2 linked regions of the Arcticibacter tournemirensis genome follow. The protein of the gene in region 2 interacts with the protein of the main gene of each other region in a pairwise test. Links are inferred from orthologs where the notes say so. Each region holds a gene or a part of one and is shown on either strand. Other genes may lie near its edges.

What was found.
Region 1: the proteins of recJ (region 2) and BDE36_RS22615 interact in binary tests that used the Escherichia coli proteins (3 or more experiments, as listed by UniProt). The link is inferred for Arcticibacter tournemirensis from one-to-one orthologs.

The regions. Positions count from the first base shown.
Region 1 is NZ_VFPL01000002.1:255,132-261,742, forward strand. Bases 2,488-5,448 are described here. They hold BDE36_RS22615 (type IA DNA topoisomerase), read right to left. Parts: upstream 5,053-5,448; coding sequence 2,923-5,052; downstream 2,488-2,922. Other genes in these bases: BDE36_RS22610 (DUF2891 domain-containing protein), read left to right, coding at 2,488-2,919; BDE36_RS22620 (hypothetical protein), read right to left, coding at 5,172-5,448. In the rest of the region: purD (phosphoribosylamine--glycine ligase), read left to right, coding at 1-445; BDE36_RS22605 (TlpA disulfide reductase family protein), read right to left, coding at 549-1,688; more of BDE36_RS22610, read left to right, coding at 1,816-2,487; more of BDE36_RS22620, read right to left, coding at 5,449-5,612; BDE36_RS22625 (ExbD/TolR family protein), read right to left, coding at 5,683-6,207; BDE36_RS22630 (nucleoid-associated protein), read right to left, coding at 6,273-6,611.
Region 2 is NZ_VFPL01000001.1:5,069,588-5,076,144, reverse strand. Bases 1,265-4,171 are described here. They hold recJ (single-stranded-DNA-specific exonuclease RecJ), read right to left. Parts: upstream 3,615-4,171; coding sequence 1,914-3,614; downstream 1,265-1,913. Other genes in these bases: BDE36_RS21170 (MBL fold metallo-hydrolase), read left to right, coding at 3,711-4,171; lptB (LPS export ABC transporter ATP-binding protein), read right to left, coding at 1,265-1,901. In the rest of the region: BDE36_RS21185 (GH3 auxin-responsive promoter family protein), read right to left, coding at 1-1,152; more of lptB, read right to left, coding at 1,149-1,264; more of BDE36_RS21170, read left to right, coding at 4,172-4,484; BDE36_RS21165 (YceI family protein), read right to left, coding at 4,608-5,201; alpha,alpha-trehalase TreF, read left to right, coding at 5,352-6,557. UniProt on the Escherichia coli protein: Single-stranded-DNA-specific exonuclease.

The sequences.
Region 1 (6,611 bases), on a different replicon or contig from region 2:
TTTGATGAACGTAAATGGAGAACCTTTCGTTATAGAATATAACGTTCGTATGGGTGATCCTGAAACTGAAAGCGTTATTCCGAGAATAGAGAGCGACTTTCTCAATCTTCTTTTAGGAGTAGCCCAGGAGAACCTTGCAGAAAAAGAGTTAAAGATATCTCCTAAAACTGCTGCTACGGTGATGCTTGTAGCCAGCGGATACCCGGGAGAGTATCTTAAAGGGAACCCTATCGCGGGACTCGACAATATCCGCGATTCTCATGTCTTCCAAGCCGGAACCGTTTCTGACGGCAGTGAGATAAAGACTGCCGGGGGCAGGGTATTGGCGGTTACTTCAGTTCAGGACACGATGTTCGATGCTGTACAGCAAGCCGTAGCAGATGCAGGACGTATTTATTATGATGGCCGTTATTTCAGAACAGATATTGGCTTCGACCTGTTGTAGCTGTTTATGTTAGCCATCGCATATAGTCAAAGTCAAAAGCCGCAAATGAAATTTGCGGCTTTTGACTTTGACCTCTGAACTTTCAACTCTAAACTTTCAACTCTTAATTCAGTACTTCTGCGAGCTTGCGTTCCAGGTCTTCCCCACGAAGGTCCGTGGCAACGATCTTACCCTGAGGGTCAATTAAAAAGTTCTTTGGTATGCTCCTAACACCATACATTACAGCCACTTCATTTTGCCAAAACTTCAGGTCAGATACTTGAGTCCATGTCAGGCCGTCATCCTTAATCGCCTTTAACCATGCATCCTTCCCGTTTTGCCGGTCTAAAGAAATACCCAGAATGGTAAAGTTCTTGTCCTTATACTTGTTAAAAGCAGTTACTACATTCGGGTTTTCCTGGCGGCAAGGCCCGCACCACGAAGCCCAGAAATCCAGTAAAACATATTTTCCTTTGAAATCCGACAGTTTTACCGGCTTACCATCGGGGTCGTTCTGCGTAAAATCCATCGCCTGACTGCCGACAGCCGTTTTCTTCAAAGCCTCCATATTTTGAATCAGCGGCTTTAGCGACGCACTGCTTTTAAGAGCGGGAGAAAGACTGTTAATTAGAGATTCTATTTCCGCAGGATTCTGCGACTGTCCAGCCACGTTTCTCAAAGCGGTCAAACTAACATAACTCGAAGGATTATCCTGAATAAATTTCTTCAACACACCATTTTGTTCTTGCATCAGGGTTTCGTAGCGACCACGCAACGCCGTCATAAATTGTTCTGACTGCTTGCTCTCAGACGATGCAGCATTATACTCGCCGTTCAGGGCTGCCATCTTACTTTCAACCGGCTTTAACTGAGCGCTGAGCTTTTTGTTCTCTGCATTCGTTTTACCAGTCACCGTAGCTTTCGATAAAGAATCGGTACCGGATACTGTTACATCACCTTTTTCAATATAAAAGCGAAGCACATCCGGCTGGCTTTCCGGACGAACATTCTGCAAGCCTACTCCCTTGTTATCAAGCACCAAGACTCCGGTAACCGGCTCGGAAACCGACCCTTTAAAAGAAAACGAACCGTCCTTCAGTATGGCTGAGTCGGTAACCTGCGTTTCCGGGTTAGTTGAATACAGTAAAAACACCTTCGCCGGAGCATTATATTTCCCTACTTTGCCTTTAACCATAAAAGCGCCGTTCTGTGCAAATAACATGGCAGGAAACACCGCCATTGCAATTAATATTGTTCGTTTCATTCTGTAAATATATTAAGCAGAAACGAAAATTGTTGAAATTTAGTGTAATAGAAGTTCCGTATATCAGTCCCTGACGAAGAATCTTACGCTTATCGCTTCACAATCTAATTATTCCTATATTAGCATTATGCGTTCGTTGTCTCTCAAATTTGTCGCCATCTTTTCCTTCTCATTCATTTTTACTCATATGTCGGAAGCGCAGGAAGCTCATTATCAGATAAGGCAAGGCAAATATATCCTGACCCCTGCAGGTGCTTCTCACCTTGCGAAACTTCCTTTAAAATGCATGCAGCAGGAGTTCCCTTATAAAACCGGCATTACTTTCACCGACAGCGCCCTTTTAGGGAAACCCGCTTCTTATCATCCTGCATTTTATGGATGCTTCGACTGGCACTCAAGCGTACATGGACACTGGATGCTGGTACGCCTGCTGAAGCTGTTTCCTGACTTGCCCGAGGCCGCCGAAGCAAGAGAAAAATTAGCTCAGAACCTTTCGACCGAAAATATCAGCAGGGAAATTAAGATCTTCCAGTCAAAGGAGAATAAAGGATTAGAAAGAACCTATGGATGGGCCTGGCTGCTTCAGCTACAAAACGAACTTCTCAACTGGGACGACCCTTTGGGCAGGCAACTGAGCATGAACCTTAATCCACTGGCCCAACAATTATCCCTAATGTACCAGGAATATCTTCCGAAGATGGTTTATCCTATCAGAGTTGGCGAACACTCTAACCTGGCATTTGGACTGCGGCTGGCGTGGGATTATGCGGAAACCACAAAAGACCACTCCCTTAAAGCAGTTATAAAAGAAACGGCTCTCCGGTTTTATAAAGACGATAGCAACGCACCCATTGCCTGGGAACCAGGCGGTTCTGATTTTCTAAGTCCCTCCCTCGAAGAAGCCGATCTGATGTGGCGTATCCTTTCTCCAGCCGAATATCACACCTGGGTCGTTAAGTTTCTGCCATCCTTATTTCAACCGGAGATCAGCCTTGCGCCCGGGCAGGTAAAAGACCGCTCTGACGGAAAACTGGTACATCTCGATGGGCTGAACTTAAGCCGCGCATGGGACTTGTATGGCATTGCCAAGCACAGCAAAAAAAACAAGCAGGCCCTTCTTAACCTTGCAAACACTCACTTAAAGGCGGCATTACCTCATGTGGCCAGCGGTGATTACATGGGTGAACACTGGCTTGCGTCCTTTGCTGTTTATGCGCTTACCACGCAGTAAACTTTACTGCTTAGCCTCCTCCGTCCTGGGTGCAAATACAAAATGCACTTTACCATCCGCCAAAAGAAGTGAGGCATCAAAGCTATTGCCGGCTTTTGATTTAAAGCCTTTCAAAACTGAGGTACGCCCTTTTTCGATGAGTTCCATAATCTGGCTATCGGTCAATTGTTTACCCGACATGGTTCGCCATATCACAAAACTGCATCCACGCTGATAGCCGTTGCAGCTTACTGCTTTATCCCCAAAACGAAGAGCGCCCTTTTTACAGTGAGGACAAATTACTGCGCCTTCTTCAGGCTCCGGCTCAGCAATAAGGCCGGAGAGGCCTCTGCCTGCTTCCAGTAACTCGGATGTAATCGTGCGGGTATACTCCCTGATCTCATTTTTAAATTCTGCGACAGATCCGCCAGTCCTGATATCTTCGAGCCGTTTCTCCCATAGCCCGGTTAATTCTGCCTGGGCAATTTTCTTATCCTTCACAAGCTCGTAAACGGCCAAGCCCTTCTCTGTAGGCAAGAGCAGTTTCTTTTCCCGCTTTATATAGTCGCGTTTGATCAGAGTTTCGATGATAGACGCGCGGGTAGCCGGGGTGCCAAGTCCAGAGTTTTTCATTGCCTGCCGCAGTTCTTCGTCTTCTATTTCTTTTCCCGAAGTTTCCATCGCTTTCAGCAAGCTTGCTTCATTATACAGTGCCTTGGGCTTCGTTTGCTTCTCCAGTACTTCTTTCTTTTCGATTGGAAGACTTTCATCCTTACTTACTTTAGGAAGCGTTGCATTGTCCTCATCCTCCTTTTCATCATCCTTCTGATTAAATACAGAACGCCAGCCCGGCGACTGGATGACGGTCCCGTTAGCGACAAATAAAGAACCCGATTCAATGGTGATCTTGGTGAGTTCCTTTATACACTCCTGATGAAACGCCTCCAGCATTCGACCTGCAATCAGATCGTAAACGGCCTGAAGATCGGGAGAAAGGCCCGACGGAACATTCTCTGTAGGCAACAATGCATGGTGGTCGGTAACTTTCGCTGCATTGACACTCCGCTTATTCAGTTTTGCTGTTTTCAGAAACGAAGCTTGCTTGCCGAAAAGCGGGTGATGTTCCAGATTCTCAATGAGCTGCGGAATACCCGCCAGCACATCCTCTCCGATATAACGGCTTCCGGTTCTGGGATAGGTAATCAATTTTGATTCGTACAGCGTTTGTGCAAGACTGAGCGTCTGATCGGCCGTAAAACCCTTCCGCTTATTGGCCTCCTGCTGCAGACTGCTCAGGTCGTGCAGCAACGGTGGCTGTTCCTTCCTTGGCTTCACTTCAACGTTTTGTATCAGTCCGCCGGCAGCATCACCTGATGCAACATCTCTTACCTTCTTAAGTACTTCGAGAGCGGTCTCTTCATCCTTAAAATTCTTTATAGAAAGCGCCCGAAAGCCGACATCATCCTTGTTCAGATAGATCGCCACCTGAAAATAAATCTGCGGCTTAAAGTTTTTATTTTCAAGATATCGGAAGCAGATCATTGCCAGAGTAGGCGTTTGAACACGGCCTAACGACAATACCGCCCTGTTTCCGGCAGCAATACTCAGCGCCTGCGTTGCATTTAAACCTACAATCCAATCGGATTCCGACCGGCATTGGGCAGAAAAAAACAAGGTATCGTATTCAGTGCCTGGCTTCAGGTTCCTGAAACCATTCTTTATAGCCTCATCCGTCTGCGATGAGATCCAGAGCCTTTTGAATGGCTTCTTACATTTGAGATGGTAATAAATATAGCGGAAGATGAGCTCTCCCTCCCTTCCGGCATCCGTGGCGACAATGATCTCTGTCGCCTCATCAAAGAGTTTTTTTATGATATTCAGTTGCTTCACTACTCCCGGATCATCTGAAGTACCTGATGCAGTCTTCTGTTGCCTTACCGCCAGTTTAAATCTTTCGGGCAACATCGGAAGGTTCTCAACCCGCCATCCTTTAAATCCGTAAACTTCAGGTGGAGCCAGCTGCACCAAATGGCCAAAAGCCCATGTAAACGAATAGCCTGGACCTTCAATATATCCATCCTTCTTTGTCGTCTTTCCAAATACCTTTGCAAGGTCACGCGCAACCGAAGGTTTCTCCGCAATAACAACTTTCATATTGTGCTGCGAAGTTAAGGATTAAAAGAAGCCATTCCCGAACTTCTTCAATTCTCCGTTTGAAATATAGCAATGGAAGGTGGGTCTGTAACATTACCGCCAGGGAAGAGACTGACGTTTTAGGGAGCAGTTCGTTTAGCCGTTACTCTTACCGCGTCAGCTTCCATCGTTTCAAAAACGATCTCGTCGTTTGCAAACTTTTTAATCAGAAAACGGATATTCCGCGTTGTACCGCCGGGTAATTGTTCTTTATAGGATATGGTAGGATACTCAAGCTTAAAAGTACCGCGTGACAATACTTTCCCGCCCCAGATCATCTTTAAACTGTCGCTGGCACTAAAGCTGATGGAGGGATCGTTCTCTTTTAACTCGTCTCCTGAAGTTGCATTGGGAGTTCCCTGATTCGGGTTTTCAACTTTTGTATATTTCCACGTGCCGTACAGGTCTTCCTGTTTAACGGAAGGAGTGCAGGACAGAGCCATTAACAGTAAAGCTACCAAAAAGTAGCTGATCCTTTTTTCATACCCGCCTTTTTCTTTTCGGGCTTCATTTTCCGCCATACTTTTTTGCTGCTTTTTTACGAACTCCCATTCAGGGATAAGCGGTTCAAGTTACAAAAAAAGATCAAGCCTAATAAATCCCCGACATTTTCATTTGCTGTATTTCTTCATCTGAAATATCCACAATTGCATAAGAAGGTACCTTTGTAATTTGCAATTCGTCAATAATATCCACCACGTTCTTGTACACCGCTTTACTGCTTGGTTTCACCAGTACCACCAGGCCCTTCTTCTTACTGCCCGTGATCTTCTCTACTTCGGAAACAGCCCCAAGAAGAACCTTCCTGATTCCGTCTGCTCCAAACGATGTCAGAGCCGGAGTGATCAACGGATCTTCGAGAGTACCCATGTACCATTGAATCTGGTTATGATGACCGATACAAATAGTCATTGTCCTGCTTTCAGACAGGCCGATCGGTTCTTCATCCTGCAAAGGCATGGCTATATCCATCGCTGATGGCTTGGCCAATGTAGTGGTAAGCATAAAAAACGTGATTAGCAGGAACATCAGATCAACCATCGGGGTGAGATCTAAACGGGGCGCATGCTTTGCTCTTCCTGAGCTACGATCATTGCGGGTAGTAAGCTCTGCCATGATATTAAATTTAAGTTTATATCATTGAGATGCAGAGAACAACAAATTTCCACAATGTGCCCCTCTTATTCCTCTTCTTTAAAATACACCTTATAATAGTTCATTGATTTTCCATCATCAAAGCCTTTTTCAATCAACTCCCTGTTCCCGTGGATATAAATGTGAAAATTACGATCAAGCTTCAGTACGCTTTTATATACACGGGCCTGTTTTTTTACAGCAGCGGATGAAATATCAAAGGAATCAGCTATTTGAGTGTCGAACTCTTTTTCATAGTCGGACTTGAAGTTTTTGAACGACTCGATGGCCTGAGGGTTTCCAATCACTTCGTTTGAAAACTCGTCTATATCGAAACTTTCCTTTTCCTTGAAATACTTCATCGACTTATTCAGGAGATCGATCTT
Region 2 (6,557 bases):
TTTTTCGGCGTTATCTATGATCACCTCTTCTCCAAAGGCGTTGATAAAATGTTTCGTTCGGCCTGTAATTTGTATCCTGAAAGGCGATAGCGATGTGAATTTTATTGTGTCACCGATCATATAGCGCCATAGGCCTCCATTGGTCGATATGATAAGGGCGTAATTCTTGTTTATTTCCACCTCCGAAAGACCAAGGGTTGAAGGGTTTTCATCACCAAAGTTTTCCATCGGCAAAAACTCGTAGAAGATCCCGTAATCAAGCATCAATAGCATTTCTTCGGAGTCTGAAAGATCCTGAATGCCAAAAAAACCTTCTGATGCATTATAGGTTTCCAGATAATACATTGAGTCAGAGGGGATTAGCTTCCTGAACTGTTCCCTGTAAGGTGTGAATTTTACTGCTCCGTGGATATATAGTTCCAGATTAGGCCAAATTTCCAGCAAATTATCCTTCTCTGTAAGTTCCAGTAGTTGTTTTGCAAGTACAACGGTCCATGTTGGCACTCCCGAGATATTTGTCACATTTACATGCTCAGTCGCTCTGGCCATGGCATCGATCTTCTGCTCATAATTGTCCATTAATGTAATAGACATATCCGGTGTTCGGTAAAATTCGGCCCAGAATGGTAAATTTTTGATTAGAACAGCAGACAGATCCCCATAGAAAATATTCTCATTAAGGTTATTTACCTGGTGACTGCCACCAAGGGCCAATGATTTGCCGGTAAAGATCATAGAGTCCGGCCTGTTATTACAATAGATAGAAAGCATATCCTTGCCCCCTTTGTAATGACATTCTTCCAGCGACTCTGCACTCACTGGAATAAACTTACTCCTGTCGTTTGTCGTTCCGGAGGATTTTGCAAACCAGTTTATTTCTGAACTCCAGAGAATATTCTGTTCACCCTTCATCATCCTTTCGATGTAAGGTTTCAAAGTCTCATAGCTCTGTACAGGGAAGGCCTGCTTAAACTGTTCCTGATTAAATATATAATCGTAGTTATGGAGCTTACCCCATTCGGTAGTTCTTGCCGATGCTATGAGGTTTCTGAACACTTCGTCCTGTACATCATGCGGATACTTAACAAATAGATCTATCTGGTGCATTCTTTTCTTCATGAACCAGGTAAAAATTGAGTTTACAAAAGTCATGACGAGGGCGTGTTGCTGGGTTTCTTTTTACGAAGTTCGAAATGCTGGCCGAGATAGAATTTTCTGGCCATCTCATTGTTTGCTATTTCCTGTGGAGTGCCTGTTAGCATAATTTTTCCCTCTGTCAGAAGATAAGCTCTGTCTGTTATAGAAAGGGTTTCCTGCACATTATGGTCTGTAATCAGGATTCCAATATTTCGGTTCTTTAATTTGGCTACAATAGATTGTATTTCTTCAACCGCAATGGGATCCACTCCGGCAAATGGTTCGTCAAGAAGAATAAAATTCGGATCTGCTGCGAGTGCACGGGCGATTTCTGTTCTTCTGCGTTCCCCTCCCGAAAGCAAGTCGCCTCTGTTTTTCCTGACACGGTGTAAACTAAATTCAGTAAGAAGTTCTTCAAGTTTATCCTTTTGTTCTGCCTTGCTAAGTTTCGACATTTCGAGAACGGCTTTTACATTATCTTCTACAGTAAGCTTCCTGAATACGGAGGCTTCCTGGGCAAGATAACCAATTCCCTTTTGCGCACGCCGGTACATTGGGTCGGACGTGATATCTTCAGACTCTAAATAAACATGCCCCTCATTTGGTTTGATCAGGCCTACAATCATATAAAATGAAGTCGTTTTTCCTGCTCCATTCGGGCCAAGCAGCCCTACAATCTCGCCCTGCTCTACATGAAAAGAAACATTGTTAACTACCGTCCGTTGTTTGTATTTTTTTACAAGATTCTCTGCTCTAAGTATCATGTTGCTTTATGCTTATGATGCACTTCTGATCCCTTTAATGTTAAGTTGTACACTACGTTTATCCTTCCAAATGTTTTCTTCGATAGTATAACATATATCAAAGACCTGTCCCTTGTCGACCAGAGGCAAATACTGGCCCATTCCAAAACCGATGCAGTCAAACGCTGGCGATCCTTTCTGTTTTACAGTCATCTTAATGTGGTTGCTGCCAACAATCGAGGCCGAACCGCAAACGTACACGTTTTTACTGAGAAAAACAGGTGTTGGGTTCAGCGGGCCGAATGGAGCAAACTGGGTAAGAACTCTGAAAAACTTACCATTAATGGCTGCGAGATCTAAACTTCCGTCAATACTGATTTCCTGTGTAAGCAATTGGTCAGGGATCGTTTGCGAAACAATATCCTCAAACCGCTCTCGAAGTGCATGAATATTTTCCGGCTTAAGAGTTAGTCCTGCTGCATATTTATGGCCTCCAAACTGCTCAAGAAGATCGCTGCATCCGCTGAGCGCTTCGTACAGGTCAAACCCTAATACCGAACGTGCCGAACCTGCGATATGTCCGTTCGACTTCGTCAGTACAATGGTCGGTCTGTAATATTTCTCCGTTAATCTCGAGGCCACTATTCCAATTACTCCCTTATGCCAGCCTTCATTATAAACCACTGTGGTTTTGCGGTTCAATAAAGCCGGCTCTGCTTCTATCATTTTTAATGCCTGCTCTGTGATAGAAACATCATGCTCTTTTCGCTCCGCATTCTTCAGATCTACCAAGGCGCTCTGACTTTTTGCTGCTTCACGTGTCGATGATATTAGGAGATTCACAGAATGCCTGGCATCGTCTATTCTGCCGCATGCATTAATCCGCGGACCGATAGTAAACACTACATCCGAAATGGTATATTGTTTTTTACCCGATAACTCCATGAGCGCAGACAGTCCATAACAGGGCGACTCATTCAGTCGCTTTAGACCATACCACGCGAGCGTCCTGTTTTCGCCTGTAACCGGTACGATATCCGATGCAATACTTACAGCTACCAAATCGAGATAGCATAAAATACTTTCGAAGGGAATATCATTGCGCTGAGCAAAGGCCTGGATTAGCTTAAATCCTAAGCCACAACCAGAAAGTTCTTTATAGGGATAGTTGCAGTCGGCACGCTTTGGATCAAGAACCGCTACTGCATCTGGCAGGGCAGTTCCGGGGAAGTGATGGTCACAAATGATAAAATCAATACCTAAACTGTTGGCATAATCAATCTTATCGTTTGATTTTATTCCACAGTCCAGAGCGATAATCAGGCTGAAGCCGTTCGCAGCTGCGTAATCTACTCCCTGAGTTGAAATTCCGTATCCTTCCTTATATCGGTCAGGGATATAATATTCAATAGAATAGTGGTATTTGCTGAAAAAATGGTAAACCAGCGATACTGCTGTCGTGCCATCTACATCGTAATCACCGTAAATCAGTATCTTCTCTTTATTCCTTAACGCTTGCTCGATCCTTACAACAGCAGCCTCCATATCTTTGATTAGAAAAGGATCATGCAGATGGCAAAGATCGGGCCTGAAAAAACAGCGTGCAGCTTCAAAAGAAGTGATACCACGGCTTACCAGCAAGGCAGCAAGAACTTCATCTATATTTAATAGATGTTTCAGTTCCTCTACAGCCTTGTGGTCTGTAACTTCATTTTCTACCCACCTTTTTTGCATATCTTTGTTTAGGCTACGGGATAAATATACTATTTAATCTCTTATTTATTCGGCGTTTGTTTTTAAGTTGTTCACTGTCAGTTTATTCAGTTTATTGTGAAAGTTGTTCCATTATACGAAGGTTCTTACTCTGTTGATAAATCAAAAAAATTTATTCCCTTCGATCCGGAAGTACATAATCCGAAAGATCGTCCCGCGTCATTGTTTGTTTATGTCCAGCCATTCCTGGTCGAAACATCGGCGGGTTTACTCGTTTTTGATACGGGACTGGGCTACAAAAATGATGAGGGGAAGCTTATAATTCATGAAAACATACGAAAAGCCGGGTATGACCCCGAAGACGTAAGTATGGTACTGATGTCGCATCTCCATTTTGATCATGCCGCAGGGATGATCTTCGATAATAATGGCAGTATGCAGCTCACTTTTCCTAATGCAGAGTACGTCATCAATCGCAATGAATGGGAAACAGCATACAGTAGCCATTCAAGCTCTTACCATACAGATATATTCGACGTAGTTCAGAGAAGCGGAAGCATTCATTTTATAGAAGGCAACGGACAGCTGAATGAGCGGATCAGCTACGAAGTTACGGGCGGACACTGTCCCTTTCACCAGGTATTTCTTATCAATGATGGAGGCGAAAAGGCGTTTTACGGAGGAGATATCCTTCCCGAACCCGAGCAGCTACTACGCAGATTTAAAGCAAAATACGACTTCGATGGAGCCCGTTCAATGGAACTTCGCGAAGAGTTCGGAAAACTCGCCGCAAAAGAAAACTGGCTTTGCCTGTTCTACCATGCTAAAAGTGAACCTATGGGCAGGGTAGAACTGAAGGATGATGCTTTCAGGATACGGGGAGAGTTGTGAGTTGCAGGTTGCAGGTTGTGAGTTTCACTGTTTAATTAATAAATAGATGAGTTAAGTATCTTGCTCTGAATATATTAACTTACAACACACACAACTTACAACCCTCAACCTACAACTCACAACTTATTTTTTCCCTGCCAGATTAATCGATAGTGTAAATTCGTCGTCAATTGCTTTGTCGCCTATACCGCCGAAAAAGCTCTTGGAACCGTATTTAATGTCGTATTTCGTTCTGTCAACTTTAACTCCTTTGGCAACAGCAACGACGGCGTTGCCTTGTCTTTTTACAATAGCAGGAAAAGTGATCGGTTGAGTGATTCCCTTGATCGTAAGATCTCCGGTGATGTTCACCTGATCCGTTCCCGCAGGGCTCACTTTAGTAATCCTGAACTCGGAAGTGGGGTGTTTCTCAACCGAGAAGAAATCATCCGATCTTAAATGCCCGATTAGTTTCTGCGCTGATTCTCCCTGCAGGTCAACTACAGCGATACTGTTCATATCTGTTGTAAATGAACCACCCTGAAGCGATTTGCCGTTAAATACCAGGTTTCCTGAGGAGATCTTAACCGTCCCATTATGCTTCCCTGTTACTTTTGCCGCAACCCACTCTATTGATGAGTTTTTAGTGTCAATTGTAAATGTTTCTGTTTTTAAAGCTGGTTTGAATGCCGCGAATGCCAGTATTGCAACTGCTGCGAAAAGTGTTTTTATTTTCATCTTTCTGATTTTACATCCAAAAATAGATGATTAGTTGAGATATGTATGTTGTAACTTATATTCTTTCTAAACTGTGACAATTCGGGAGAAGAGTATTAGGAAACTTCTCTGGCATATTTCGTGTTCTTACTGTGTATTCTTTTTCCGATTATGATGAACTTGAAGCCAACTTCGTTCCTTTCAGTAGTTTTGATTCTCATTTCTCTTGCCTCGTGCAAAGAAAAGAAGATGGTAAAACACGATTCGCCGCGCGACTTATATCCGGCTCTTTTTGAAGCCGTACAATCAGCGGGTATATTTGAAGATAGTAAAACCTTTCCTGATTGTACTCCCAAGGGTAAGCCTGATGATATCATCCAAGAATATCGGGAAAATAAAAGCAAACCTGACTTTAACCTACATGATTTTGTAGAGAAAAATTTTGAGTTACCTGATCATGCTGGCAGCATCTATAAAAGTGATATCAAAGCCGGGGTAGAAGCTCATATCAATGAGCTTTGGAAAGTACTGCAACGGAACCCCGACAAGTATGCTCAATATACATCGCTCATTAGTTTGCCTTTCCCTTATATAGTCCCGGGAGGACGTTTTCGCGAAATCTATTACTGGGATTCGTATTTTACAATGTTAGGGCTCGAAGAAAGCGGACGGGGCGACCTTGTGGAAAATATGCTGAATAATTTCGCGTTTCTGATACGTACATATGGTTTTATTCCCAATGGCAATCGAACCTACTACCTCACCCGTTCACAGCCTCCTTACTTCTCGCTTATGTTAAAGCTGTTGATGGAGAACAAGAAAGGGAAAGCAGATTCTGTTCTCAAAGCAAACCTTGATGTGCTTGAGAAGGAATACCATTTCTGGATGAACAATGGTAGAAAGAAAGAGATTGCCACTGGCCATGTGGTCCATTTGCCCGACGGATCAGTTATGAACCGATACTTTGACGCGGGCGACTGGCCGAGGGAGGAAGCCTATAATGAGGATGTCACGACTGCTGTAGAGAGCAAACGTCCAAAAAGTGAAGTATATCGCGATCTACGTTCAGGAGCTGAATCAGGCTGGGATTTCAGCAGCCGCTGGTTTGCGGATGGTCGCTCGCTTCCTACAGTTCGTACAACAGCCATTATTCCAGTTGACCTCAACTGTCTTCTTTATCATCTAGAGCAGATGCTTGCCATCGCATACAACCGGGATGGAGACGGTCGTGCACATAAGCATATGCTTGAGCAGGCCCGTCTACGAAAGAACGCGATACTGCGTTATTGCTGGGACCGTAATACCGGATGGTTCAAGGACTACGACTGGAAAGAAAAGGTGCAAACCCAGTCTTTAAATCTCGCCGCGACATATCCT